Cohaesibacter gelatinilyticus: one gene and its partner. The protein of the gene in region 2 binds, or shares a complex with, the protein of the main gene of each other region. Links are inferred from orthologs where the notes say so. Each region holds a gene or a part of one and is shown on either strand. Other genes may lie near its edges.

Region 1 (14,730 bases), 260 kb from region 2 along the record:
CAGAACCTGTCCGGCTTCGGGTTTTGCCCCATAACCAGAATCATATCCGATGACGGCAAAGAAGTGATCTTCATATCCCAAATGCGCCATTTGCCGGCGAGCGCTGCTCTCTGTTCCATTGGTGGCGATTCCCATGGGAATACCCGCGTGCTTCAAGGCATCAAGTGCCTGTGACGCCCCGGGCAGAAAGGTTGGCGACACATCGCAATATTTCAACGAAAGATCAGTGAAATCTCGCATGAAGTCTTCGCCATAAGGACGTTCGCAAATCTCTGCCCAGCGAGCACAATAATCTGATGGTGCGCCGGTCAACAAACGAGATCTCATATCAAATTTGCGACTATCCATGAAGTAACCGGAATAGTCTGCCAGAGTCTGAATCTTACTTTCGTCCCCACCAGCCATATCACGAATAATGAAATAGAAGGCACCTGCCCATGTTGCTTGTAGATCCAGCAGGGTTCCGTCCCGATCAAACAGAACCGCTTTGATAGTATCGCTCACTGGCATGGGAGAAGCTCGTGGAAACAGGTTTGGAGGAATTCGACTGAAATTTAGGCCTCAGGCCCGATTGGAGCAAGCGTTATTTCGCCCGCTTCAATCTTCTTGCCATTCACAAGCAAATGATCAAGCAGATCAAATAGCATCTGTTGTTGTTGTTCATTCAACCCGGTCATCATGGCCTGGTTGAATTGCTGTAAATATTCCTTGAGATAGGATAGAGACCGTCCCTTCTCGGTCAGGAAAACCCTTACCTCGCGACGATCCGCCGGAGACGCGCATCGCTCAACCAGGTCCTTGGCTTCCATTCGATCCAGAATTCGAGATAGGGCTGGCTGGCCATTGTTACAATAATCGGCCAGATGCGTAATTTTCAAACCATTGGAACGCCAAAGTGCTGTCAAAACAACCCATTGCGGCAACGTCAAATCATGACGCGCGAGGTTGCTTTCTGCCAATTGATTGATGAAGCGAGTTGCGCGATTGAGCCTGCTGCCAAGAGAATGTGGGGGTGAAGGAGGAGATTGCGGCAAGCTTTCCTGCTTCTGACCATCGCAAGGCAGTATTTGGGTGGGTGTGGTTTGCTTGGCCATACACTCTCCTGATTGTGACTATTGCCTGCCCAGGCAGGCAAATCAAATTGCACCAGTTCGTAGCGAATATCAAATGACGTTCTCTTCACGTTTGCGGATGCCAGATATCTAGCTCCTTAACGGCACATGCCCGGCTATCTACTGCAAGAGAAATACATTTTGATACGATTGGTTACAATTGCATTCCTTGACAATAATTTACATGTAACAAATAATTCAAGTAACTTTCTGCTCATCTGAATTGCATCCTAGCGACAGCAAGAATGGATAATTGCTCCCGTTGGGCCCCATCACCAAGCATCTATACTTCAAGAACAGGACCAACCATGACTGCCTCTCCAAACCGCTATTCCAAAGCTACAATCCTTCTGCACTGGCTTGCCGCTCTACTTATCATTGGCCTGATTGTTGTCGGCCAGATGATGGAAGACATGCAGGGATCCGAAAAACTGCAGTTGCTCGATTTGCATCGCAAGATCGGACTGCTCACCGGTGTTATTTTTCTGGCTCGCCTGGTCTTTTTCTTCCTACATGCACGGCCTGAAGCAGATCCAGTCTGGCCACCCTTGCAGGCCAAATTCGCCAAGCTGATCCACCTGCTGCTCTATATTCTGCCCATTGTGATGGTTGCCAGCGGTATGGCATCCATGATGCTTTTTGGCCTCGGTGAATATGTCGATAGCGGCGATTATGCCGGATATTCGACAGCAGCAGAAAGTGTAAAGCCTCTAATAGTCCATGGTATCGGATCCAAATTACTCGTAGCCAGTATTGTTCTGCATGTTGTTGGTACGATTTATCACCATTTCATCAAGAAGGACGGGATTATGGATCGCATGTCATTGCTCAGATCTCGATAGGTGCTGCTCTTGTCTTTTGTTCCCTTCCCGAGATCAGAAGAACCGCAGCATATCGCCCCGGCAACCAACCAACTGGTCCGGTCAGTTGCCGGGGTATTTTTTGGACAATTGCAGCGCATTTGCAAATGAGTCATACTCAGTTCGAAATAACCATAATATAAGGATTAATACCTGCTTAAGCGTAGATTAACCTAAGTATAGTTCCATGCAATGTAAGGCATTTTTGACCAATTCACCTTTGATCAAGGACTGGCTAATGGATACTTTGTTTGCGACATTCGGATCGGGCAATTGCTTCAAGGCACATTTGATAATGGAGCAATTATCAATCCCCCACGAATTGCACTGGATCGATGTGCTGAAAGGAGAACAAAAAGCCCCTTCCTTTCTGGAGCTGAATCCGAATGGTACTGTTCCCTTCCTGCTCACATCCGAGGGCAAAGGCATCACAGAATCCAATGCAATGCTTTGGTATCTGGCGAAAGGCAGCGCTCTTTTTCCTGAAACAGGCATGAGCGAAGCTGAAACCATTCAATGGATGATTTTTGAGCAAACCAAACTTGAACCATTCATTTCTCCAGCCCGTTTCTTCTCGGTTATTCTACCCCAGCGCAAAGAGGAGATGGCATCGCAAATTGCTGAATGGCAAGAGCGTGCTGCAATTGGTATGGAGCGGCTGAATGCTCATCTTTCCACACGATCATTCATGATCGAGAACCGTTACACCATCGCCGATATCGCCATTTTTGGCTATGTCCATGTTGCTGACGAAGCTGGCCTTGATTTCGGCTGCTATCCTGCTGTTGGTCAATGGATTGAGCGGGTTGAGAACCAATCTGGTTATCAGCATATTCTTTCCTACAAACCCGCCGCCTAACAAGTTTTTTGGATTTTTTGGTTTTTCGGTTTCATATGAGCGACATCTGCCCAACTGCCTGCTGCATCAAAGATGATGCTTTCAATATCCAGAGTGTTTTGAATTTGACGACACCATTATGGGTTTTCGATATCGATCATTCTCATGTGGTATGGGCCAACGACGCCGCAGTGGAACTGTGGCATGCAGACAATCAGGAAGATCTCTACAAACGTGATATGGGAGCGGATATGTCTGCTTCCATCGCCGAGCGATTACGTCAATATCAATCCGACTTCATTGCCGATAAAAAGACATTCAGCGAAGTCTGGACGCTCTATCCAAACGGTCATCCTCATACCTATCGGGTGATGTTCCGCGGTTATGTCATGTCTGATGGCCGTATGGGCATGCTGTGTGAAGCCAAGGCCGAAGAACAGGAAACACCGGAGAGACTGCGCTCGGCGGAAGCCCTGAATCACATTCCAATCGCTATCTCGCTCTTCAGCAAGGAAGGCATTCCACTCTATACCAATGCTGCTGCCAGAAGCATTTATGGCAGTTCCACTATACCTCTGAAAGAACGCTTCGTAGATCAATCCACCCATACAGATCTTGTTGCACAACTTGAACGAAAACAGAATGCCACCCTGATTTCACAGGTCTGGACCGAACAAGGCATACGCTGGCATGAGATCTCAGCTCGCAACTGTCATGATGCTGTGAGCGGCAATCCGGCCTATATCTTGTCCGAGGTTGATGTAACCGAGCTGAAGGATAATGAACATAAGGTTCGGTATCTGGCACACCACGACACATTAACCGGGCTTTATAACCGGAATTATGTTCAGCTCGCCTTCCCGGAATTGCTTTCGAGCGCCAAACAGTCAAATCTCGATATGGCCATGATGTTGATTGATCTGGACAAGTTCAAGACCATCAATGACACATTGGGGCATGCTTCGGGTGATCAATTATTGATGCATGTGTCTCAAATTCTGGAACAACAAGTCGGGAGCGCTGGCCATATCGCCCGTCTTGGCGGAGATGAATTCATCATCCTCATTCCAATGAGAGACAAAAACGAGCTCAATCAATTGTGCCATCATCTGTTGAAAGCCATCGCTACAGACTGCCATATCGAAGACCACCGACTGAGTTCCAAAGCTTCTATCGGCGTCAGCCTCTTTCCGGAACATGGCGATGATCTCGCAACATTGATGAAACATGCCGATCTGGCCTTGTATGATTCCAAAGACAGAGGACGGAATACATTCTCCTTCTTTCGTCCAGCCTTACAGATGGCGGTCTTGAAACAACGTTCATTGGAACGCGATCTCATTCAAGCAACCCAGCGCAAGGAGTTTCTCCTGCATTACCAGCCACGTGTTTGCTGTCGGACCAACGAAGTCAGGAGTATAGAAGCTCTTTTGAGGTGGAATCATCCCAATCGTGGCGTCCTGTTGCCCGGGCATTTTGTCGATACGCTGGAAGAAACGGGACTAATCCACGATGTAGGAACCTGGGTTGCCGAGCAAGTCGGTCACGATCAGCGCACCCTCACGCGGGCAGGCTTTGATATACCTGTTTCTATCAATGTTTCCCCCAAACAATTTGATGATCACGACCTTTGTCATGAATTGGTCGCTGCGCTTGCACAATCCAATTGCCCCACCGACCGCATCGAACTGGAGATCACCGAGAGCATGCTCATGGGTGACAAACGCAATGCCAAGGCTACCCTGTCCAAACTGAGGGCTGAAGGCTTCTCCATTTCGATTGACGACTTTGGAACTGGTTATTCGAATCTTGCCTATATCCAGGACTATCCGATTTCATGCCTGAAAATTGATCGCTCTTTCATCAATGCTATCGATAAGCAGGCACCTGTGGTGAATCTGGTGCTATCACTTTGCCGTCTGACGGATATCACAGCCATTGCTGAAGGTGTGGAGACACCGGAACAATTGCAATGGCTGGAAGAGAACAAATGTGATCAATACCAGGGTTTTATATTCTCTCGGCCTATACCTCTGATGGAGATGGAAAAACTCCTGCAAGATCCTCCCAATTTGCTCTATCCTCATCGTCAGGAAAACGAGGATTGTGCCCATAGTCTCAAGGCGGCCATTGAAACTCCGAACGATCCTGCGATCGAGCTCTATCAATCGCGAAAATAGACACGTTCCGCTTCAACGCAAAAAAGCTGGCCTGAGCCAGCTTTTCTTTTTGATAACGTCAAACGTAAGCTGTTTATTCTGCTGCTACAGCAGCCGGGTCCAGTGGCGCGGCTTCCCCGCGATATCGATTCATATGCAGCTCTTGCCCATCATCCTCTTCCACGCCCAGATCTTTGTGAAGTTCCGAGAAAACCGGTTCCAATGCCAACAAGATGTAGGAGACAATGACCACGCCGATATAGGTGGAATGCTCCAACAATTCTGCCCGATCACCAACAACTACATCAAAGATACAAAAACCAATGAATGTGATCGCCGAGATAATGATCGCCTGATTGGCTTTTTCCATTTTTTCAGCCATTGGAGCGCCTTTGTAGAAGGCAATCATTGCAATTAGACATACCGCAGCAGCTGCCAGTTCCCAAACGCCAGCAAACATCAAAACCGGATTCACGGCACTATCAGACATCCCTAGCCGGTCAAAATACATGGCAAATTTTTCATCTCGATCATTGCCATACCAGGTAAGGAGTCCAATATCGGTTCGATTGAGAAATTTGTCCAACCCGTTCAGGGTCCAGAACATGCACCAATAACCTAGCGCCAAAAATCCTAATGAAGAAAGAGCTTTTCGCATCTCCATCATATCCCCACTGTCTTGTTTTGCCGGACAATGCGTGCCAAACAAGCGCCGCATCTGCCAACTTCTTCAATTTTTCAAAAACAGAATGGAACGACAGCGCTTCAATCTCGTTAAGGCACTCCTGAATTCTACAACCAGCCTTAGTCAGACCTTTTGTAGATTGTTCAAATTTTAGATAATTCCGTCTCGACATGCGCGCAAAGGATCGCGAGTTCCAATACAGAACAGGGGCAGCCAAATCTGAGACCTATTGGATCCGAGCTCCTTTCAGAAGAAGGTTTTCCCTATTTTTCTGCCATTTATGCTGATCAGCACTCAGAATTCCCTCGTCAACAAGGGTAATTTCATATCCGCGAGCCAATGCCCCATTGGCTGTCGCCTGAATGCAAGCATTCGCTTCCTGTCCTGTAATATAAAGATGACCGATTTTGTGCTGATCCAGATAGCTTTCAAAGGCTGGGACTGAAAAACTGTCCATCTGGTGCTTTGTAAAAAGCTGGTCAGCTTGAAAGCTTAACGCGTCATCCCGATCAATACCCGGACTTCCTTCCACACCTGCCCCGCCAGCAGTCATACGCATGAAGAGTTTTTCATGGAGAGCAACGAAAACATGCCGGATCTCGATAACAGCAACTCCTGTCCGCTGTTTTTCCATAGCCAGACTATTGATCAACTCGAAAGCACTGTGTTTGCTCGCTTTGTCGTGGTTCTTGGTGAAATCAGTTTGCATATCGATTACCAACAAAGCAGTGTTAGGACGCTGTTCTGGATCTATCCGTATAATCTTGGGTCGGTTGAGCAGTTTGAACAGCCCGTTTGCCATCAGAAAAACGATGCCAGCCAGAACCAGGCCCAATATCAGATCCATTATGCTTTCCCTCCATCAGTCATACCAACCAAACACGATATTTGGTCATGATACGGCTCATGAAACGATAGCGTCTGCCGGTTAGCAACGCAATGCGGCAAGAGTGCTTTGGCAGGCTCAAGTGTGGGGTTTTTGCTAGCGGGCCAGACGCAACAAGATTGCCCCGGCAACCGTCAGAATAGTCGAGAGAAACTTGCTGAAATTGAAGCGCTCATTAAGAAAAAAGACGCCAATCAGAAGAGCGAAAATGATAGAGGTTTCGCGCAAAGCTGTAACCATGGCGATTGGCGCTTGAGTAAAGGCCCAGACCACCAATGCGTAGGCAACGAAAGAAGCTCCACCTCCAATGAAGAACGCCTTTTTTCCTTTGCGAGGAACGGCCGAAATGGTTCCTGGTTTCAAATAGCGGATAACAGCCATATAGAGCAGAGCATCCAGAACCGAAAGCCAGGCAAAATAACCCAGAGCTGAATCGGTCAGTCGTGCCCCCATGCCATCGGCAAGGGAATAAGCAGCAATGAAACAACCGGTTGCAAAGGCAAGCAAGCCCGCCTTACCGTTCCGTGCGCCGTCCGACTTGCGTACAGCGACCAAGCTCATGATACCAAGCCCGATCACAAGAATAGCAATCCATTCCAGACGAGACATTTCCACGCCTAGCACAACAAGAGAAAAACCAGCAACGATCAGAGGTGCGGAGCCACGAGCAATGGGATAGACCTGCGTCAGATCACCAAATTTGTAGCTCTGCAGAAGAAAAATCTGATAACCAAGATGCAAGAAAACTCCCAGAGCCAGAAGGCTCCAGCTTTCTTCGGCTGGAAAGGCAAAGAATGGCAGAAGAGCCAACCCTGCCACAGCTTGCCCCAGCATCACCGCTGTCATGGAAAGATACGTATCTCCGCTCCCCTTGACCACCGCATTCCAAAGGGCATGCAAAGCCGCAGCTGCAATTACCGCAAGAAAGGTCAATGTGGTCATAGGTAGCTCCGCTTGCAGAATAGAGAAATCTTGCTCTGCGTGCTTGAGTTGGGGGGCAAGAAGACGGAACCTATCAGATTTGTCGCTCGATATCGACAAAAAAGATCCATTTGAACTTCCATTTGCGCAAAAACAAACCCGATGCCCTTTAGGGCACCGGGTTTGCATCCATATCCTTCGGATATACCCTTGAAAATGCTTATTTAACTTCGGAAACTCGGCCATCCAGACCTGGCTTGTAATCAGGGTTTTTGGAGATGTAATCAGCCAGCACTTCATCCAAACCCGGACCATAATCATATGCCTTCATACCATTGGCCTTGAAGACTTTGTAGCCATCACCGCCGGACCGCATGTAGTTGTTGGATGCAACGCCATAAACGGCTTCCTTGTCGATTGCCATCCATTTGCCATCTTTCATGACTTCAACAGAAGTGATACGTTCGCCAGCAGGCTTTGCTCGGGTCCAGCTATATTTGATGCCGGCAACCTGAGCGAAGCGACCTTTGACTTCCTCGACCTGAGATACACCATTTTCCAAAGCAGCAATGACATCAGCGCCTTTCAACTGGAAGGTAGCCAGAGTGTTCTGGAATGGCAGGACAGTCAGGACTTCGCCCATGGTCACTTCGCCAGCATCAATGGAGGCACGCAGACCACCGCCGTTCTGGATCACCAAATCGACACCTTGGTCCTTTACCCGATCCAGAATTGCGTCGGACACAAGATTGCCCATCTCACATTCACCAGTACGGCAGTTTTCGCGCTTGCCATCAACGGCAGCGGACAGATTACCGATGACTTTGGCTTTCAAATCCGCAATTGGAGCACCAAGCTCAGCAACGCGCTTTTTGAAGCCTTCATCCATTGCAACAGATTTGTCGAGCAGGATTGGCTCACCCTTTGCAGAAATCACATCACCATTGTCATTCCAAGTGACTTCGATGTCGCCCACATATTTGGAATAGGCGTAGGCCTGTACAATTGGCACTTCCTTTCCATCTGGGTTCTTGACCATGACAGGATAAGGGCCTTCAGCGCGCTTTGCTGTATTGGACAACAAAGTATGAGAATGGCCACCAACGATCACATCAATACCGGATACCTGGGATGCCAGTTCCATGTCCTTTGGAAGGCCCTCATGGGTCACAGCGATGATCTTGTTGACGCCCTGTGCTGTCAGATCAGCCACTGCCTGCTTCAGATAGTCAGCAGAATCCATGAAGATGACTTTGTCACCAGGAGACGAGGTCTCAGCTGTATCGGTTGCCAAGGTGGACACGATACCAATTTTCTGATCGCCGCGCTCAACAACGAGTGTGCCTTTGACCTTGCCCTTCAGCAGCGGCTCGGAAGAAACATCGATGTTGCCAGAGATGACAGGAAATTCAGCCTTTGCCAGGAAATCAGCGAGACCTTTCGGGCCATCATCAAACTCGTGGTTGCCAACTGCCATGACGTCGAAGCCGATGCCATTCATGAATTCAACAGCAGCAGCGCCTTTATAAGTTGAATAGAAGAGCGAGCCTTGGAATTGGTCACCGGCATCAACGGTCAGGACATTCTTGCCAGCATCTTTCAGCTCGGCGCGACGCTGATCCAGCATGGTTTTGACGCGAGCAATACCGCCAAAGCACTTGCCTTCTTCTTCACCCTTGGCATTGCAGGTGGAGTCATATTTGTTGATCGACTCAATACGGGAATGCAGATCGTTGATGTGCAAGATATTGAGAGAGAAATCCGCTTGGGCAGAGCCTGCAAAGCTGGCGCCTACCGCCAGGGCTGCGACGCCAGTAAGAAGCTTATTCATTATGTTTGAACCTCCAATGATACCGGATGAGCAAAGAGAAAATCGCCTCAAAACCTACGGTGTTTGCGCAAAAGTTTTGTGACGATCGGCTCTTTACCAAACGAAGTTTTCTGTCGATGGTGACAGACATCATTTCCCCCTACCCTCTTAGGGTCAAGAGAAATATGCCACCCTTCAGGGTTGCTCCCCATTCTGATCACAGGCAAAATGCCCTTCCCTAACGTCGCTCTGGCTCTTTTAAATTTCAATGATGCCGGCACGTCATCAGAGCAGAATATTATGGTCATCAATTTTTTCAAAACTGCCAGAGACACTCGCACGCAAACAATGTTTTGCAACTATTGTGATGATTTTCACGAAGCGCCCATAGAGAAGACCACGACCATGTGTATGTCATGAAAAGCTGGTGGGTTTGCAACAATTGCTTTCATGATATCGGCACTACAAGACAACAGTTGCGCAAGGATCTTATCCTCATTTGGTCAATTGGTTTTGCGCTTCTTGTAGGCGGCTATTATTGGATTTATAGCTTGCTTGATTGAAACGAGGGCTGAAGATGAGACGTATTTGCTTTGTTGGTGCTTCCACTACGGAAGGAATGGGCGATGAAAGTGGACTTGGGTGGCCGGGTCGGCTATGGCGCATGCATCAGGAGGATGTAACCGCCTTTGCTTCCTATAACCTCGGCGTGCGCGGACAAACCATGCATCAAATCAAGAACCGTGCGGCTGCCGAATGCAAGGCTCGTCTTCCGCGCGCCTTGGGGCCACTCATTGTGCTCGGGACCGGAGCTAATGATCTTTCGCGCTTTGCCGACGGAGATTACAAAGACAAACCCCGCACCCCGCGACGTGGCCTGGAGCGCACCTTTAGGGCACTTGTCGAGGAATTGTCAGAGATTGCTCCGGTACTGGTTATTGGTCCTCCTCCCATCGATGAAACTCAAATGCCCTATCGCATGGCCGATGGCATGCGCTTTGACTTTCGCAATATCGATTGCGCCGAAGGAACAGAGCTTTACGCTGATATCTGTAGCGAACTCAATATTCCCTTTTTCGATCTGTTCGGAGCCATGCTGGGAGATGCAGATTATCAATCCGCATTGAAGCAAGGAGACGGCCTTCACCCGACAGGCGCAGGCTATCAATCATGTGCAAACGCCATCAATCAATGGGGTGCATGGCGCAAGACATTGATAGAAGGCTGGGCTTGAGTAATTGCCGCATTGATTTTTGGCCTTAAAGCGCCTATCTGGGGGCGATATTTGTTAGGAGACCTCAATGCCAAGTTTACCGGGAATTTTTCAGATCGGCAGTTACGAGATGGTTGTGCTTCAAGTACTTCTGCTTGCCGGGATCATTGGTGCAATTACAGCAAAAGCCAAGGGTCGCTCAGGGACCATCTGGTTTATTCTCTCTGTCGCAACCTTCGGGGCCGGCATTTTGGTAGTGTTGTTCATGCCTGCTATCGTGAAACAGGATAGTGAAGTTCAAAGCGACGCCGAGCATCAAGCTGACAGTGATGGTGGAAGCGATTAGTCGCGGCTCCAAAAACTCCACTTATCTAGAGGCTCGGTTTGTTTCGAAAATCGGGTCTTTTGTTTCTCAGATCAATGCCTGCTATTTCTTCAGAAATGCGGCAAAAGCCGCTTGAGCTTCACTTGACGCCAGTTGAGCGCGGAATGCCGTCGCTTCCTTCTCAATTTGAGCTTCAACCTCACTCTGGCTAACTGAACGCAGTAAAGCACGTGCAGCCTTCATTGCTGCCTGTGGCTTTGAAGCAATGACGTTTGCCGCTTCCAGTGCATTGCCTTCAACCTCTTCAGAACTGACCAGCTTGTTGATCAAGCCAGTTTGGGCCATCTGATTTGCATCCCATAACTCACTCATACAAAGCAGTTCAAAAGCTTTTTGATGTCCCATGAGGCGTGGAGCGATCAGAGAGCTCGCAGCTTCCGGGACAAGTGCCAGATCGGTAAAGGGTGTTTTGAAGCGAGAGATCATACTGGCCACAACATAATCGCAGTGAAGCAGCATGGTCGTGCCAATGCCGATAGCCAATCCGTCAACACCTGCTACGATTGGCTTTTCACTGCGCGCCAAGGCATATAGCAAGTCGATAATTGGCTGCCCTAAAGCACCGCCTTTGGCCATCTGTGCAAAATCAGCGATATCGTTGCCTGCACAAAAAGCTCCCGGTTCTCCCAGAAGAACGGTCACTTTGGTGTCGTCATCACTATTCGCATCTGAAATAGCTGCGGCCATAGCCTGATACATCGGCTGTGTCAGGGCATTTTTCTTTTCCGGCCGCTGCATGCGGATCAAACGCATACCATCTTTGATTTCCAGCCCGATATGCTCACATGCAATTGCCATCTCTGCTTTCCCCGATGCAAATCTCTAATTGCATCACCGTAACCCGCAGATCGGATCACGGTAAAGTAGCAACCTCATGCAGTTAGATCATAAGTGAATAGCTTGGTGCCCAGCAGTGGTTAGTCAGCTTGAGCTCTAACCGTCCCACTTCACATCCAGGGGCTCCGTGCCCTGTGCTTCGCCACTTGCAGACATGCGGATTTTCTCGACCTTTTCTTCGGCCTTTTTCAGCAGAGCATCACAATGTTTCTTGAGCGCTTCGCCGCGCTCATAAATTTCGATGGACTTTTCCAGCTCCACATCGCCACGCTCCAAGCGCTGAACGATCTGCTCCAATTCGGCCAGAGCCTGTTCAAAGGTCAGAGAAGAAATCTCGCTCATGATACACCTGTTTGTCTGCGCTAGCTGGAAAGCCGGACGCTATCTCTCGAAATTTTAGGAAGCAGTGAATCTTCCTACCTGTTTACATAAAGGCAAACACATCCGTCAAACAAGGATATGTTTGCTCTGTCACCATTTGGATCTCTTCATGCTTAAGCGAGACGTACCGACACACCTCCATCAGCAATCAAAGGACATCCTGTTACAAATGAGCTTCTATCCGACAACAGGAAGAGCGCCGCTTGAGCAATTTCCTGAGGCGAAGCCATGCGTTTCATCGGATGCAATCCGGCAATAAATTCATGTCCGGCTGGATCATCGCCTGCCATGGGAGTTTTCGTACCACCTGGCAAAAGTGCGTTGATCCTGATCTGCTCACTTGCATGATCGGCAGCTAATGATTTTACCAAACCAATCATGCCAGCCTTCGAGGCAGCATATGCTCCCATGCCCGTCATGCCACCATTGCTAAACCCGACAAAGGATGACGTGAACACGATTGAGCCGCCGCCTTGCTTACCAAGAACGGGAATTTGTGCCTTGGCTGCATGAAAAGCACTCGTCAGATTGGTCGTAAGAACTGCGTTCCAGTTCTCGAGTGGCATGTCTGGCAGCGGACACATATCACCCATCATGCCAGCATTGTTCAATGCTCCATCCAGACCACCATATTGGGAAATCGCCAAGTCAACGAGTGCTTGCGCATAATCAGCATCGCATACATCTCCACTCAGATAGCAGGCTGATCCGCCCTTGGACTGAATGGCTTGCACCTGAGCCTTCAGCAACTCTTCACGTCGTGCTCCCAGCACAACATTAGCGCCTTCTGCCGCAAACAGACTTGCAGCAGATGCCCCAATACCGCTTGATGCTCCGGTAATGATAATCGTCTTGTCTTTGAGTTCCATAACGCTTTCTCCTCTATTGCGTCAGGGAACTAAAACAATCAGAAATGTTTACTGCGACCCGTTTCTTGCACAGCCCACAAATCAGGTCGATCTAGCCGCTTTTCACTCACCCATGCATCAAGCGGTCTACATGCACCGCAACAGAGCGAGCCAGTGCTTGCAAGTCATATCCCCCTTCCAGAAGGGAGACGATGCGGTTGTCGCAGCATTTGTCTGCTACATCCATGAGCTTGCCGGTCATCCACGAAAAGTCAGCTTCGGTGCAAATGAGATCTCCCAAGGGGTCTCTCAGATGCGCGTCAAAACCAGCCGAGATAATAACAAGATCAGGATTGAAATTATAAAGACTTGGCAGGATGCGTGTCTCGAACGCTTCGCGGATATGATCGGAGCCATCGCCAGCACGAAGAGGTGCATTGACGATATTCCCCTCGTCATCCTTGCCGGTTTCATTCCAGGCACCCGTGCCCGGATAAAGGGGCATTTGATGGGTCGAACAATACATCAGGCTGGGATCATCCCAGAAAATATCCTGCGTGCCATTGCCATGATGCAAGTCCCAATCGATCACCGCGATGCGCTCTGCATCATATTTGGATTGGGCATAGCGAGCAGCGACGGCGGCATTATTGAAGAAGCAAAAACCCATGGCACGATCAGTTTCCGCATGATGCCCCGGAGGACGGATACCGCAGAATGCGTTATTGACCTGACCGGTCATGACTTCGTCCACTGCTTGAGTGGACGCACCGATGGCATACATGGCTGCATTGAATGTGCCTGGTGAAAGCGTGGTATCACCATCAATAGATACCAGTTCACCCTCATTCTCAGGGGTCACCGCCTCCAGCATATCCACCATATTTTCCGGATGACAGCGCAAGATATCCTCGCGTCGGCCCATCTGCGCTTCTTCTCGTGGCATGAACAGGAATTTCTCATGTTCAAGTGCCACATTGACCGCTCGCATTCTGTCGGGTCGCTCTGGATGCCCTTCTGGCGTTTGATGCTTTAAAAAGGATTGATGGGAAATATAAACAGTCGACACGCGTATTCCTCTCCTCTCCCGGCAGTTTCACCTTCGCGCTTTTTCCGTCCTGACGCGAATGATCTCACATCTGCCATGGATCTTGGCCTCGTCATTATATACAAGTCTGCTCTTTGTCGTCACGAAGTCAGTTCCGATGCCCCAAAAAACGTGAACTCTTGAAACGACATCACATTCATCTTGTCAGATCTGTGTAGAGGCAAGTTCATAGCTTCTTGGTTCAAGTCCCGTGAGCGGTTCACGGCTCACATAACCGGAACTTTCACAATACGTCTTTTCCCCATCCAACGGCGGGACATAGATCAAGTCAATTCAACATTCGTGATTTTTGCCAAGCTGTACACCACACTCTTTGCGTATTTTCGAATACAACTGCTCTTCTCAAGCGAACTGTTTCAGAACGAGACAGATTGTGGTTATTAACCCTAGTTTGAGAAAGATAATGTCTGGATGTTGTTTAGAATTGATTAACCATAAGCCTTTTGCCTAAGGTTGTCCTATCCCTTTGATCCCGCAATTTCGCTCAGGATCGATACGGTGAGGCGACGATGAAGAAACTGTTTCTTGTGCTGAAAGATGGCTTTGCTCATAGCTTCGATTGGAAAGCAAAGGCCAGCCGCAAAAATTTCTGGCTATTTTTTCTTGTTTTCACCTTGCTCTTCTTTGCCGCTTTTGGTGCTGACGTCAGCTATGTGCAGCGTCCGGCAGAAATGTCACCATTGCCGA
Region 2 (14,798 bases):
GGCGCGTCAGTCTGGTGTCATCCCGGGCTGGGCCGTTTTCGCTCTTGAAAACAAAACCGATCGTCAGGTGGACCGCTATCTGGTGGTCCCGCATTTTCGCATGTCGGGTTCAGGCTTGTTAAAGCCGGATCTTGGTGCACAGCGTGTTAAGTCCATATCCACTTCGCAAGGTTTTGCACCCGAGCGTATTCCGGATGCCGAAGCTGATGTTTTTCGGGTAACGCTGGACCCGGGGACCGTGGTGACGTTTGTTCTGGAAAAGAGCAATCGAAAATTGCCTGGTCTGGCTCTGTGGGAGCCGCAAGCTTATAAGGACTATGTCAACAGCTACACCTTCTTTCGCGGAATCGTACTCGGTATCGCAGGGCTATTGGCACTTTTCCTGATCATTCTTTTCGTGGTCAAGGGTGCTGCAATGTTCCCCGCAGCAGCGCTGCTTGCTTGGTCGGTTCTAGCCTATCTCGCCATTGATTTCGGCTTCATGGGATATCTGGTTGATATATCAACCTCTGCCGAACCTATCTGGCGTGCGGGGGCGGAAGTGGTTTTCTCCGCCTCAATCCTGATCTTGTTGTTCACGTATCTGACGCTTCATCGATGGCATGTGCATTATTCGCATATCTCGGGCCTTTGGATGATTTTTCTGATTGTTGTACTGGGAGTGGCTCTGTTCGATCCGGCGTTGGGTGCCGGTATTGCACGTCTTTCCATGGCAGCAACCGCATCTGCCGGTTTTGCAATCATTCTCTATCTTGCCTTCAATGGATTTGATCGCGCCATAATGCTGATTCCGACATGGATCTTGCTTCTGTTATGGCTGGTTGCATCGGGTGCCGCAGTAATTGGAGTTTTGGACAACGATCTGGTTCAACCAGCTCTAAATGGCGGTTTGGTTCTGCTGGTACTGCTCTTCTCTTTCACGATCATGCAACATGCCTTTTCAGGCGGCATCCTGTCGCAGGGTATCGTCTCGGATAGCGAACGTCGTGCTCTGGCTGTCGTTGGCTCCGGTGATATCGTATGGGATTGGGACATTCCTCGTGATCGCATTCATACATCGGGTGAAGCGGAGAAAATTCTTGGCTTGAAGCAAGGCTCTCTGGATGGCCATGCACGTGATTGGTTGGAAATTCTCCACCCTCAGGATAGAGATCGTTTTTCCTCGACGTTGGATGCTGTTATCGATCAACGGCGGGGACGCGTGAATCAGAGTTTCCGTCTACGCGCCGATGACGGGCATTATCGTTGGTTCAAACTGCGGGCTCGGCCCGTTGTTGGAACTGATGGGGAAGTTGTGCGTTGTGTTGGCACATTGCTGGATACCACGGACCAGCGCAATGCTGAAGAACGCATGCTGCATGATGCGGTGCATGACAATCTCACAGGGCTGGCCAATCGTGAATTGCTGCACGACCGTCTGGGAAGTGCGATGATCCGCACCAAGGTGGAAGCAACCGCGAAACCTGCTGTTCTGCTGGTGGACATCGATGATTTTCGTTCCATCAATGATAGCTATGGCTTGTCCATTGGAGACTCCTTGCTATTGACCGTGGCGCGGCGTTTGAACAGAATCCTAAAACCTCAAGACACGATTGCCCGCTTTTATGGTGACCAATTTGCAATCATTCTGCTGTCCGAACAACAGCCAGAGCGTATTGCCATCTTTGCTGACAATGTGCGTCGCCAGTTGCGTGAACCCATCGTTTTTGGTGATAAGGAATTGTCACTGAAACTCTCCATTGGTATCTCGATTTATGACGCTCAGATCCACAATATGGCTGGCGATGTCATCAATGATGCCGAATTGGCGCTCTATCATGCCAAGCGCCTCGGTGGTGATCGGATTGAGCCATTCCGTCCATCCTTGCGTCAACAAGGACGCAGCCGAGGTCCAATGGACCGGGATCTTGTCACGGCGTTGGAGAAAAACGAGATTGATGTTGTCTTCCAACCTATCGTTGGATTGAAAGATCGTCAGATCAAAGGCTTTGAAGCTCTTGCTCGCTGGACCCATGCGCAAAGAGGTATTGTTCCACCTTCGGAGTTCATTCCAGCGGCTGAACGCACCGGTCTGATTGTGCCTTTGGGCATCTACATAATGGAACAGGCCGCGCGCCAGCTGTCAGTTTGGCAGCAATCACAGGAAAGCCTGGGCGATCTCTTCATGAGCGTCAATGTCTCCTCCCGTCAGTTGCTGCGTCATGATCTGATCAACGATGTCAAAACGGTTCTGTCCCGTTCCAACGTCAAACGTGGTACGCTCAAGCTGGAATTGACCGAGAGTCTGGTCATGGAGAACCCCGAATATGCGTCCCAGGTTCTGGAGAAGCTACGGAATATGGGAGCGGGATTGTCACTCGATGACTTTGGTACAGGTTATTCTTCATTGGCTTATTTGCAGCATTTTCCGTTTGATACGCTGAAAATAGATAAAAGCTTCATCGGTCAGTCTTCGCAGGTCACTTCGGTCATCCTCAGTTCCATCGTCGCATTGGCAAAGGATCTGGATCTGAATCTGGTTGCCGAAGGTGTCGAGAATGAAGAAGCAGTCAGTCAATTGTTGGCAATGGGATGTCCGCTTGCTCAGGGTTTCCTGTTCGGTAAACCATTGACAGCAAGTGACGCTGGCCAGTTGCTGCACCATCAACTGGAACAACAAAAAGCGGCACTTGCCGAGGCAAAAGCGCGTCAGGAAGTCGAAGCCAAGGCGGAAATTGCGCGCCAGAAAGCGGAAAAGCAACGCCAGCTTGAAGCCAAACTCGCAGCTGAAGCAAAAGAGCTGGAACGCGCTCAAGCCCATGCTCGCCAGATAGCAGCTACTCCGCTACCAGCAGAACCACCAAAATCGCCCAAACCCGTTCCACAACCCGATGCTGCCTTGGATGATGTTATGGATTTGGCGCTTGAAAGCGCCATCAGCGAAGCGGCTGCGCAAGCGGTTACAGAGCAGGGCGCCACTCTGATGAAAGTCGCTGATCGACAACAGGGCGAGACGAAGAAGGACAAAGCAAGCGCGGAAGCAAAAACTCCCGGCAAGCAGATTCAAGCTTCCAGACCGTCCGGTGCAAGTCAGCAAAATCCAGATCAGCAGCAGGCCGAGAAAAAATCCCAAAAGCCTGCAAAAAAGGCCGGAGACTTTTTGAAGTCCGCCTTGTCAGCTGTAGAAGATGCTGCCAATTCAGCTGTGCAATCTGCCAAAAACTCGGCCGAAGCGTTGAAAGAGGCAAAAGAGAAAAAGGCCAAGTCGGATAAATCGCATCCGACTGGCAAGGATATGCAATCCCAAGCTTCGCAAGGCAACCCCAACCAGCATAGCAGGGTGGCTCGGGCAACCCCGGCATTGCCTGTTGAAGCGAATATGCCTCAGCCTAACGTTGCAAATCAGGCTCCTGCCGCACCTGTACGCGGTCAACAACTACCACTTGCAGCTGCATCACAGGCAATGCCAGCTCCTTCTGTACAGCATCAAAATGCTCAGGGGTCTGCGGTCAGACAGGAGAAAACGGCCCAACAAACCCAGTCGCTACAGCAAAAATCCCTGCAGCCACAGGTTCATCCATCTCGCCCGGCAACGGATCCATCCGGTAATATTGCAAATGCGCCAGTGCCACAGGGTGCCACACAACCCGCGAACCGCGGGCCTGCGGGGCAGGCAGAGCCAGATCAGGAAGCCAGCCCACTGACTTCTGGCAAAACAACTCCGCCTCAAAAGCAGCATACTGTCGGCGCAAACAGCCAGCCAGTTGAACAAAAAAGACAGAAGGCTCCCGAACAGCCGCCACAGCAAGGTTCGAACAATCCAGGTCAAGCCGTTCCATCAAAGGACAGGGTGACAGATGATAGCGATCTGCCTTTTGCGATGCCGGATATGTCTGGAATTGATCAGGACATTGCCGCAGCCATTGCTAATGCCATGAAAAAATCCAATGGTGACACATAAAGTATTTCTCGCAATCGTTGAATCGTGAGTTGTGTTTTAACTCTTTGTTTCGAAACGAGCTCTTATCCGAAAAAGTGCTTCAGTTTTTCGCGAAGACGCTCTAGCTTGTGAGTGTGGTCACATGCGGACTGTATAGCGATCTTCAAAAATATTGAATGAACCGGCTTTTGGTCTTTTGAAAACTGAGATGGTTGGTTTTCTTTTCGGTCTTCAAAGGTATAGAAGATAGACTTCGGAATTCAGGCATGCCCGACTTCGCTGGAGAGCATCGACAAATCGACTCCCATCAAATCCAGCGAACGATCATAAAGATCTTCTGGTGCACATTCGAAAAGCATTGTGGGATCAGGTTCGCAGGTCAGCCAGGAATTACTTTGTAACTCTTCTTCCAACTGCCCGGCAGACCATCCGGCATATCCAAGGGTTAGTAGAGCCGAACTTGGTCCTGTACCCTCAGCGAGTGCTCGCAAGATTTCGATGGTCGCTGTCAGGCAAACATCATTGGCAACCTGCAATGTGGAATCTTTGAGGATGTAGTCCCCGCTATGTAGAACAAAGCCTCGTCCTTGATCAACGGGTCCACCATCCAGTACTTTCATTCTACGCGCAGGAGACGGCAAGCTAATTGCCCCGGCACTTTCACCAAGAATATCAATTTGCTTGAGAAGATCGGGGAATGTGATCTGATCTGAAACCTGGTTGATAATCAGTCCCATGGCTCCTTGTTTGTCATGGGAGCAGATATAAACGACGGATCGTTCAAAATGAGGGCCCTTGACGCTGGGCATGGCCACAAGAAATTGCCCTTCCAGGCTGGAAGGCAATTGAGACTTACCTATATTGGAGTTGCCTAGCTCTGTCATGCTCCTGCCATCATGGTTGGCAAATCACTTATACCAGAATCGTACCTGCCCGACAGGGCGTCTGTAAAGAGGGAAGCAGGCCCTCTGCCCAGCTATTGGGCTATCACAAAAAAATGAAGACAATATTGGTACAAAACTGGATCTCGTCCCTCACTATGCCATGATAGTTGGATAATATATGCCAGCCGAAATTGATCAAACCTGTTGTTGAATGAAAAGGATCCGGAACAGATGCCCCTGCATTCCATGAAAAGACTTATGTTGTTTGCTGTCAGCGTCGCAATGCTAAATACGGTTCCATCAATGGCAGCGCAATCACCTTGGTCGGAAGGGTATGGCGGCAAAATGCGACTTGTTGCAGGGGGCAAATTCGTTGACGGGGTGAAAGCAGGGTTGGAAATTGAAATGGAGCCTGGCTGGAAAACCTACTGGAAGGTGCCCGGTGATGCTGGTATTCCCCCAACCTTGGACTTTTCCGCGTCAACCAATGTAAAGAACGTCGAAATTCTATGGCCTGCACCAACCCGATATGGGGACAATATCTCACAATTGCTTGGGTATAAGGATTGGGTGACTTTCCCGATCCGTGTTATTCCTCATAAAGCAGACCAGGCGGTTAATCTGGTGTTGGATGCAAATGTTGGCCTCTGTTCAGATCTTTGCGTACCAGTGCAAGCCAATCTATCACTTTTCGTTCCTGCTGGTGGTGATAAGGACGGAGCATCGGAGTTTGTGATTGATCGTGATCTGGCTCTTGTGCCCGGCAAGAGCGAAGAAGGTTTCAGAATAACCAAGGTGATCCGGAAAAAGGGTCTCAATGCACCGGATCAGCTGATCATTACCGCTGACATACCAAAAGGGATGGGGAAGTCCGATTTGTTTGTTGAAGGACCAACCGATTGGTATCTTCCATTACCGCAGCCTATGAAAAATCAGGCTGGCCAGTTTCGACTGGGACTGGAAGGTCTGCCCAAAGAAGCCAAGACCAAGAATGTGGAACTGATTTTTACACTGACCAATGGCGAAAAAGCGGTTGAACAGACCATCCTTCTGACTGACTGACTGCCACGAAAATCAAAATGATTGAGAGAAGACATGATCAAAATTGGAGATACAATTCCTGTTGCCCGTTTTCCCGTCTTGAAAGAAGACCATATTGAGCACTTGACCACCCAGGATATTTTTGCAGGCAAAAAGGTGATTTTATTTGGTGTGCCAGGGGCCTACACACCTACATGTCACCAAAATCATCTGCCCGGGTATCTGGATAATATTGAGGGATTGAAAGCTCTGGGGGCAGATGTTGTAGCGGTTGTGGCAGTGAATGATGTCTTCGTGATGGATTTCTGGGCCAAAGATACCGGCGGTAAAGGCAAAATGCTGTATCTCTCGGACGGCAGTGGTGAATTTGCAAAAGCCATGGGACTCGATATTGATCTGTCAGCCCATGGAATGGGTTTGCGCAATCAGCGCTATTCTCTCATTGCAGATAACGGTGTGGTGACCCATTTCAATCTGGAAGAAAAACCGGGTGTTGCCGAAAAAACTGGTGCTGCTGCTATTATCGAGCAACTGCAAGCCTAACCCTAGAAGAGGCTACCTTGTGCATCATCGCTTGATTTGGGGGCTTTGCGCGGCTTTGCTTTCGGTTTGTCCTTGGCAGGTGCTTCGGAATTGTCTGACTTGGTGGATGAGACACTTTTGGTTGGTTTCGCTGAACGACGTTTTCCACCAGCCATATCGCGCAAGGTTGCTTCGATATCTTCGGCAGAAATCGCACCAGCCCCCATGATACCGTTGGCCGTGTCATCTGCTGGCTCGTTGGTATCATCATTGCCCGTTGCTGGATTGCTATCCGAAGGGGTCAAGTCAACCGGATCAAGCAATCCTGCGACCACAGAGACCGTGCCATCAGAAAATTCCAGACTGAGACCTTGCCCAGCAGATACTTGCCCGGCTTGTCGCACCATTTCATGATCGCGATTTCGAACCAAGGCAAAACCACGAGCCAGAACGCCTTTGTGAGAGAGGCTTTCCAATAGTCGGCTGGCAGCTTCCAACTGGGTGCGTTTCTGTTCGACAGTGAGCAGCGATATGCGTTTCAGCCGATCTTGACGATCAGTCAATCGTTCTGTCTGGATAGCAATTTTATTCAACATCAATCCGGGACGTAGACGGACCGAATTTGTATCAAATCGGTTGCGATGGTTCATGGTCGAGGCCAGCAGGCTTTGGCCCAGACGAGACGAGGCCATGTCAAAACGCTGTCTCGCGAGAGCCAGAAGATCCTTCGGTTGCGGAAGCGCACGTGCAGCTGATCGCAGATCCGAGCGGCGACGCTCCATCATGCGCAACACAGCACCTGATTGACGCAAATGCAAATCACCCAACGTAGCAAGCAGTTCCGATTTGACTGGTAAAGCCATCTCGGCAGCGCCGGTCGGCGTAGGAGCTCGCAGGTCAGCGGCGTAATCAATCAAAGTGACATCAGTTTCGTGCCCCACAGCTGATATCAAGGGAATATCGCTTTCGGCAGCAGCACGTACCGGCTCTTCTTCGTTGAACCCCCAAAGATCCTCGAGGCTGCCACCGCCACGAGCAACGATCAGAAGATCCGGACGTGGAATGTCTCCACCCTCCGAGAGAGCATTGAAGCCGCGAATGCCATTGGCAACTTCCTTGGCACAAGTTTCGCCTTGCACCCGCACGGGCCAAATGATGACATGAACCGGGAAACGATCAGCCACACGATGAAGAATATCGCGAATAACGGCCCCACTGGGCGAGGTAATAACACCAATCACTCTTGGCAGATAAGGGATTTGCTTTTTGCGTTCCTGTGCAAACAATCCTTCTGCCGCAAGCTTTTTCTTGCGTTCTTCCAACAGGGCCATCAAGGCGCCAGCGCCGGCTGGCTCCATGCGATCAATCACCATCTGATATTTGGATTGTCCGGGAAAGGTGGTCAGTTTCCCCGTCGCAATAACTTCCAGTCCCTGTTCGGGTCGAACAGTCATCTTCTGAGCTGCACCACGCCAGATGACACCGTTGAGAACAGATTTGTCGTCTTTCAGATCCAGATAAATATGCCCGGATGCCGGGCGCGAAACACGTCCAAGCTCGCCCCTTACCCGCACATAGCCGAATTGCTCTTCAATGGAAGATTTAACGGCATAGCTGATTTCAGAAACTGTAAATTCTGCGGCGTTGGTGCTTTGAGACATACGGTTAAAAGCTTTCACCTTCAGGGTCAGACCTGGCTCATAAATATGCTAGCACCATAGGTGCCTCCGTTTGGCCTGCGGGTCAAGCTTGTCCTGGACAAGCTGTTGATCAAGGCAGGGTCTTGTCGAAAACCTTGCAAGCCCAATATCCAGACGAAACTGTACTGGAGATGACGTCAGTTTTCTCAAGCCATCCTTGTTTTCTCAGCTGTTTGCCAAGCATGTGGTTGAAAAAACCGTGGCCGCTGAGAAAAACTGTACCATGTTGTGTCGCGGTTTCTTCTAGCCTGAGAGCGGCGATACGGGTTCTGATGATACTGGCTCCATAGCCTTCCTTGCCCTTTGCGAGCCTTAACCACCAGAGCAATCGTAACAATACCGACCAGACAATCACTGGTAAAGGGATTTTGCCAAGAAAGGAGAGTGAAGCAGGGCGAGCCATTGGGACTTCGGTAAAAACTGGGTCTGTTGTAAACTCCACATCCATGCGGAGGGCCAATAGGGAGGCAAGCGCTCGTGGAAGCGGGCTGGAAACAGCATAACTGGCGCTTTGAGCAAGATGTTTGGTATCATCCGGCGGTGATTGAGGTTGTGCCAGTCCAGTTGTTTCATAATTGTCGATCAGCTCGGCCATTGCATTGGCAGAGAGCCAGCGCCCATATGCATCATCAAAGTCAAACTCACCTCGGCCGTGACGCATAAGAATAATACGAGCCATAAATATCAATGTCCTTTATCTGCTCTTGGCGAAGCCTGGTAAAAATGCAATAGGAAGACAAGAAATAGGGTAATTGAGAAGCCCTGCCAAGGCAGAAGGAGACGCAAATGTCCCATTATGATTACAAGAGCCAGCGTCTTTGGGTCGAGCAGGATATTGTTGAGAACAATGCCATTCCCTGTGATCGGGCTCAGGCCAACTATCTGCTTAATGTCTTGCGTATGGAACAAGGCGATCAGATGCTGATCTTCAATGGCCGGGATGGGGAATGGAAATGCGAGTTGCATGCCCTGGGGCGCAAGAAAGCAGCTCTCGTGCCAATGGAACAGGAGCGCCCACAACCAGACCCGAAAGCAAGCGATCTGCACTATCTTTTTGCGCCGCTAAAATCTGCCCGTATCGATTATATGGCACAAAAAGCCGTCGAAATGGGTGTGGCGAAGTTGCGGCCCATCATGACGCAACATACGCAGGAGCGTCGGCCTAAACTCGAAAAGATGCGCCTGAACGCCATCGAAGCTGCCGAGCAATGTGGCATCCTTTCCATTCCTCCAGTTGATGATCCTGTGGCTCTGTCAAAATTGCTGGAGCAATGGCAGCAAAGTGATCCTGATCGACTGATCATCTTTTGCGATGAGACCGAAACCAATCTTGATCCTCTCGCGATTCTCAACACCTTGCGTGGCGAGGGTGAAGGAGTGCCGCCGCTTGCCATATTGATTGGCCCGGAAGGTGGTTTTTCCAAACAGGAACGCGAGGAATTGCTGGCATGTGAATTTGTTGCAGCTATCCCTTTGGGGCCGCGCATTCTGCGTGCCGACACAGCGGCTGTTGCTTCTCTTGCCATTGTTCAGGCCGTACTGGGAGATTGGGTCTAGGTTCAGGCCTTGCGTTTTCCAGCGAAAATCAGACCATACAGGCTGGCCATGATCACGAACATGGCGATTATCTGATAGGTCTGGATCTGGTCACCGAGAAAAATAAATGCAAGCACCATGGTGCCAGCTGGTGCAGGAACGGTAATGGAACTGGCTAGCGAGACATCAATATGTCGTACCGCATAGAACCAGATCAATAGCTCCACATAATAGACCAGCCCCAATGCGGCAGCAGCCTGTTGTAAGGCACCATTGAAAAATGCATCAGGCAATGTTGTGATGTGCCCTGTAAACATCATCACGCCGAGTAAAAACAGCAACGAGGTGCCCGCACGAATGGTTGTAATCTGCGCTGGTGTGAAAGAGGTTTTTCCCATCATTTCACGCAGAATGATATGCGCAATGCTCCAGATCAACGGGATGGTCAGTGCAAGCAGGAACCAGCCGGACAGCTCTTCCGACTGGAAGGTACCATTGGTTGCCAAATAAACCAATGTTGTGATCAGTACGAGGGTGAATGCCAGTTCAAGAATTGTCTTGTGACGTCGCAGGAACAAGCTCTCCAATAATATTGCGAACAAGGGATAAGCCTGAATGGCCAAAGCAGATCCAACCGCTCCCGCTTTTCTTGCCGAGAGCACATACAAAAAAGTCGAGAGCCCGAACATCATCCCGGTGCCAATAATGGTCAGGAGCAATCGCTTTTTGACTGCGCGCTCCATCGTCTGATCGAATAACCCCTTCCGTCCACTCTTAGCTTCTCTTGCAAAGAGTGGAAGAGAAAAAAGAAATTGCCAGACGGACAACAGGAAAGCATAGGTCAGCGCATCGGTTCCAACGCCATCTGACGGACGGGTGTTGGCGATTACCGGCATAGCACTGATCAGCACAAGACAGGCAAAGGCTTGCAGGATCCCTTTTCTACGGGAAACATCAACTTGATGGGCAATTTCGGGCATGAGGGTGTCCAAGTGGGTGAGTGATTTCCACCATGGAATGCATGCCGGCAATTGACAAGATAAAGATTGCCATGGGAACAATTTCCCTGATAGCAAGAAGACTGCCTAAATAAACGCTATGGGGGAAACTGCTCATGATCATGTCGATTGAAAGCTGGAGTTTGTTCATCATCTCTGCCAGCCTGCTTTCGCTATCGCCTGGACCAGATCTGATCTTCATTCTGTCCAAATCACTGGCCCACGGACGAAAAATCGGCCTCACTGCCGCCGCAGGTGTTTGTACCGGTGCGTTTGTCCATGTGCTTGCAGCTGCTTTGGGCTTGTCGGCGATTCTGGCAACTTCTGCGACGGCCTTTATGCTGGTGAAATATGTCGGTGCGGCCTATCTGATCTATCTTGGGATCAAGGCACTCTTTGCAAAGGAAAGTGCGTTGGCCTTCAAGGATAAAACAAACAAGAAGACAAGTGCGTCATCAGTATTTCGGCAAGGCATGCTGATTGACATTCTCAACCCCAAGGTGGCGATCTTTTTCATGGCGTTTTTGCCTCAGTTCATCACCGCGCAAAGTGGCTATGTCATCGAGCAAACCATTTTTCTCGGCTTTTTGGTTATCCTGATCGGATTTGCCATTGAAGCTGTCTATGTCTTTTCCGCTGCGCCGCTGGCGACTTACCTCAAGAAACATTCCAGATTTGCCCTATGGTTGGATAGAGCTTTTGGAGGATTACTGGTTGGCCTCGGTGCGCGTCTGGCTACTGCAAGCCGTACGTAGCGAGATGAGAACACAAATACAGAATGTAGGAAAGCCGCCAGAAATCTCCGGCGGCTTTTTTTGATTGTAGGAAGTGAAATTGCTTCTAGCTTGCTGCAACAGCTAACTTTTTCCGATCCCGCAATTGCAACAATACTATTGGTGCGACCAAGGCTATACCGATGAGCAAGGTTGTCAGGCCAGGTGCAATGAACAGCAGAGCAACCAAGGCCATCCACCAGCGCTGTAGCATGGGAAGAGGCGCCAACAGGTAGCCGGAGAAGGCAATCCCCATGCAGCCGATACCCATCATGGCGCTGGAAAGCGTGATGATGAAGGCTGACCAGGTGAAGCCCTCAGCGACCAGAAGCAATGCTGGGCTATAGACAAAGACAAAGGGCACCATGGCCTTGGCAATGCCAAGGCGGAAGGCTGTATTGCCGGTCTGGAACGGATTGGAGCCTGCTATGCCTGCCGCAGCATAAGCGGCCAGCGCAACCGGAGGTGTGATATCGGCCAAAACGCCGTAATAAAAGACGAAGAAATGGCTGACCAAATTTTGCACCTGCAATTGCGCCAGTGCTGGTGCTGCCACTGCTACCAGAATGATATAGGTTGCCGTTGTCGGAATTCCCGCACCCATGATGATACAGGCGATCGCAATCAGAATGAGAGAGAAGAACAGTGCCCATTGCTCAATCGCAAAGAAGGACAGCGGCCAGATGGTGCTGACAAACGCCCCCATGTCGGAAGCGGTCTGCACGACCACATAGCCAAGGCGGAAACCGACGCCGGTTAGCGTTACAACGCCAACCACGATACCAACGGTGGCAGCAGCGGCGCCAACAGCCAGAGTATTCTTGGCTCCTGACGCCAGAGCATCCCAAAGATCTTTCAGGCTCAAGCGATCTGTCGGATTGAGAAAGCCAACGACAACACAGGCGATGATGCCGTAAACAGCTGCATAGTCCGGTGTGCGACCGCTCATGATCAGATAGACCAGAATTCCGAGCGGAATGATGGAAAGCCAATGCTGCTTCAGGACGATGCCAAGCTTTGGTAATTCTTCTGCAGTCAGGCCACGCAAACCCAGTTTCCTGGCTTCCAGATGCACCATGATGAAGATGCCAAAATAGTGCAAAAGGGCAGGGAAGAGGGCAGCTGCTAGCACATCCCGCAAGGGGATCTCCAGATATTCCACCATGATGAAGGCGGCTGCGCCAAGAATCGGTGGCGTGATTTGTCCACCTGTGGAACTGGTGGCTTCAACTGCTCCGGAAAAATGCGGCGGATAACCAACCTTTTTCATGGCTGGAATAGTCAGCGCTCCGGTTGTCACGGTGTTGGCAATGGACGAGCCGGAAATCGTGCCCATGAAAGCGGAGGAGAAGATGGCGACTTTGGCTGGACCACCGGAATAGCGTCCCGCGATCACCATGGCGAGATCGATGAAAAGCTGGCCAAGCCCAATACGAGTTGCCAACACACCAAATAGAATGAACAGGAAGACATATTGCGCCATGACCCCGATGGCGACGCCATAGATGCCCTGATTGGTCATGTAGAGATGGTTTATCAAGCCAAGCCATGAGGTGCCACCATGTTTCAGCGCACCTGGGGCATAAGGCCCAAATAGGGCGAAAGCCATGAAGATAAGGGCGATGATGGGAAGGGTCGGTCCAACGGAGCGACGTGTTGCTTCCAACGTCAAAACCAACAGGATGGAACCCATCAAGACATCAAATTGAGATGGATTGCCAACGCGTTCTGCGACCACTTCTGGCGGAAGTAATGGCAGATACATGGCTGCGGCGACCGCACCCATGGAGAAAAGAATATCGAGAAAAGAGACACCGCCAATGCGATACCAAGCCTTCTGGGCTTTGGTTGCATTACCCGCCTTATGAAAGGAAAAGAGCAGAAAAACCAGCCCCAGAACAAAGGAGACATGGATGCCACGGTGTAGTAACTCGCGGATTAGTGCGAAACCAGAGGCATAGAAATGGTAGAGCGACATTGCGACCAGCGCACAGGTGATGAACAGAGCCACCACACCACTGGTCGGACGAAAGGCCGTTTCGGGATCATATTTGCGTTCAATTTCAGCCAATTGCTCAGCTGTCAATTCACCTGCACCATCAGGGGTTGGCTGGTTTGAAGGCATGGTGGTCTCCGTCCCATTTCAGTCGTATCTGGATATAAAAAGATCCGGGCAGAAGAACTGCCCGGATCAAATATGGAACGAGATCTATTTCAGAAGACCAGCTTCTTTGTAGAATTTCTCGGCACCAGGATGCAGAGGAACACCAACGCCATTCAATGCGGTTTCCTTGGTGATGGTCTTGCCTTTGGCATGGCCAACATCCAGAAGCTTGCGAGTTTCCTTGTTCCACAAAGCTTTGGTGATGTTATAAATCAGCTCGTCATCTTCTTTGGCAGAGGTAAACCATTGAGCACCAACTGCAACCGTACTGGTCTCACCAACACCTTCATAGGTGCCAGCGGGAATGGAACCTTGAGCGAAGAAACCATATTTATCGGTGAGGGCCTTGGCGCCTGCACCATCAATAGGTACCAGTTTGATCTTGGCAGCAGAAGCCAGCTCAACCAGTGAGCCGGTTGGATAGCCTGCAACCACGAAGAAGGCGTCAATCTTGCCATTGCGCAGAGCTTCAGAGGCGGCATTGCCTTTCAATGCTTCTGCGGTGACATCTTTTACGGAAAGGCCATTGGCTTCCAGGATCAGCTTGCCATCTACATAGGTACCAGAGCCTGGCTCATCGAGAGAGACACGCTTGCCTTTCAGATCCGCAACGCTGTTGATACCACTGTCAGACAGCGCAACCAGATGGATGTGCTCTTCGAAAAGGGCTGCAATTGTGCGCAGGTCTTTCTGTGCTTTCTTGCCTTCCATGGTGCCGGTGCCGGTATAGGCCCAGTAGGCAACATCGGACTGAGCAAAGCCTGAATTGCGCAAACCCGAGCTGATGGCATTCACATTGTCAACGGAACCGCGCGAAGACACAGCAGAAGCGATCAAGCCATCTACACCGCAAGAGCCACCTTTGCCACATTCACGAGAGCCGGGAGGCTTGGAAATAGCATTGGCGATCACGCCACCCACTGGATAATAGGTATAGGCGGTGCCGCCGGTCCCAATAGTGAAGAACTTGATGTCCTGAGCGCTGGCAGCACCGGTCAGCCCGGCAGCGACGACAGCAGCCATACCGGTGGCTTTCACCAGTTTGGAAATAAATGTCATGATGTTCCTTCTCTTTATAATATCAGTCGAATACCGAAATGGTGATATGCTTGGTTTTTATGGATTGGACTGGCAGCAAGACTGTCAGTCAGCAGATAGGCGGGTTTTCAGAACAAACGCCTGAAAGTGAAGAAAGGCTAAGCGATCCAACCCCCGGCTGTCCAGTCTGTTTCCAAAAATCCTGCTTCTGTGAATGTCTGAA

Evidence for each region.
Region 1: the proteins of xseA (region 2) and CRO57_RS02025 are in contact, whole or in part, in a cryo-EM structure (PDB 8TXR), measured with the Escherichia coli proteins. The link is inferred for Cohaesibacter gelatinilyticus from one-to-one orthologs.

The regions. Positions count from the first base shown.
Region 1 is NZ_OBEL01000001.1:431,605-446,334, reverse strand. The notes cover bases 10,426-13,283. They hold CRO57_RS02025 (exodeoxyribonuclease VII small subunit), read right to left. Parts: upstream 12,049-13,283; coding sequence 11,803-12,048; downstream 10,426-11,802. Other genes in these bases: CRO57_RS02015 (histone deacetylase family protein), read right to left, coding at 13,063-13,283; CRO57_RS02020 (SDR family oxidoreductase), read right to left, coding at 12,201-12,956; CRO57_RS02030 (crotonase/enoyl-CoA hydratase family protein), read right to left, coding at 10,912-11,667; CRO57_RS02035 (hypothetical protein), read left to right, coding at 10,573-10,830; CRO57_RS02040 (GDSL-type esterase/lipase family protein), read left to right, coding at 10,426-10,505. In the rest of the region: CRO57_RS02090 (HAD family hydrolase), read right to left, coding at 1-510; CRO57_RS02085 (MarR family winged helix-turn-helix transcriptional regulator), read right to left, coding at 555-1,094; CRO57_RS02080 (cytochrome b), read left to right, coding at 1,421-1,954; CRO57_RS02075 (glutathione S-transferase family protein), read left to right, coding at 2,211-2,831; CRO57_RS02070 (putative bifunctional diguanylate cyclase/phosphodiesterase), read left to right, coding at 2,867-4,990; CRO57_RS02065 (hypothetical protein), read right to left, coding at 5,064-5,687; CRO57_RS02060 (cysteine hydrolase family protein), read right to left, coding at 5,881-6,501; CRO57_RS02055 (DMT family transporter), read right to left, coding at 6,637-7,482; CRO57_RS02050 (bifunctional metallophosphatase/5'-nucleotidase), read right to left, coding at 7,682-9,292; more of CRO57_RS02040, read left to right, coding at 9,849-10,425; more of CRO57_RS02015, read right to left, coding at 13,284-14,004; CRO57_RS02010 (DUF805 domain-containing protein), read left to right, coding at 14,553-14,730. UniProt on the Escherichia coli protein: Bidirectionally degrades single-stranded DNA into large acid-insoluble oligonucleotides, which are then degraded further into small acid-soluble oligonucleotides.
Region 2 is NZ_OBEL01000001.1:171,914-186,711, forward strand. The notes cover bases 5,709-8,634. They hold xseA (exodeoxyribonuclease VII large subunit), read right to left. Parts: upstream 8,028-8,634; coding sequence 6,390-8,027; downstream 5,709-6,389. Other genes in these bases: CRO57_RS00760 (protein-disulfide reductase DsbD domain-containing protein), read left to right, coding at 5,709-5,865; CRO57_RS00765 (peroxiredoxin), read left to right, coding at 5,899-6,387; CRO57_RS00775 (histidine phosphatase family protein), read right to left, coding at 8,137-8,634. Outside these bases: CRO57_RS00755 (YqgE/AlgH family protein), read right to left, coding at 4,180-4,803; more of CRO57_RS00760, read left to right, coding at 5,035-5,708; more of CRO57_RS00775, read right to left, coding at 8,635-8,745; CRO57_RS00780 (16S rRNA (uracil(1498)-N(3))-methyltransferase), read left to right, coding at 8,853-9,623; CRO57_RS00785 (DMT family transporter), read right to left, coding at 9,626-10,582; CRO57_RS00790 (LysE family translocator), read left to right, coding at 10,717-11,355; CRO57_RS00795 (TRAP transporter permease), read right to left, coding at 11,441-13,498; CRO57_RS00800 (TAXI family TRAP transporter solute-binding subunit), read right to left, coding at 13,583-14,596; CRO57_RS00805 (hypothetical protein), read right to left, coding at 14,681-14,798. UniProt on the Escherichia coli protein: Bidirectionally degrades single-stranded DNA into large acid-insoluble oligonucleotides, which are then degraded further into small acid-soluble oligonucleotides.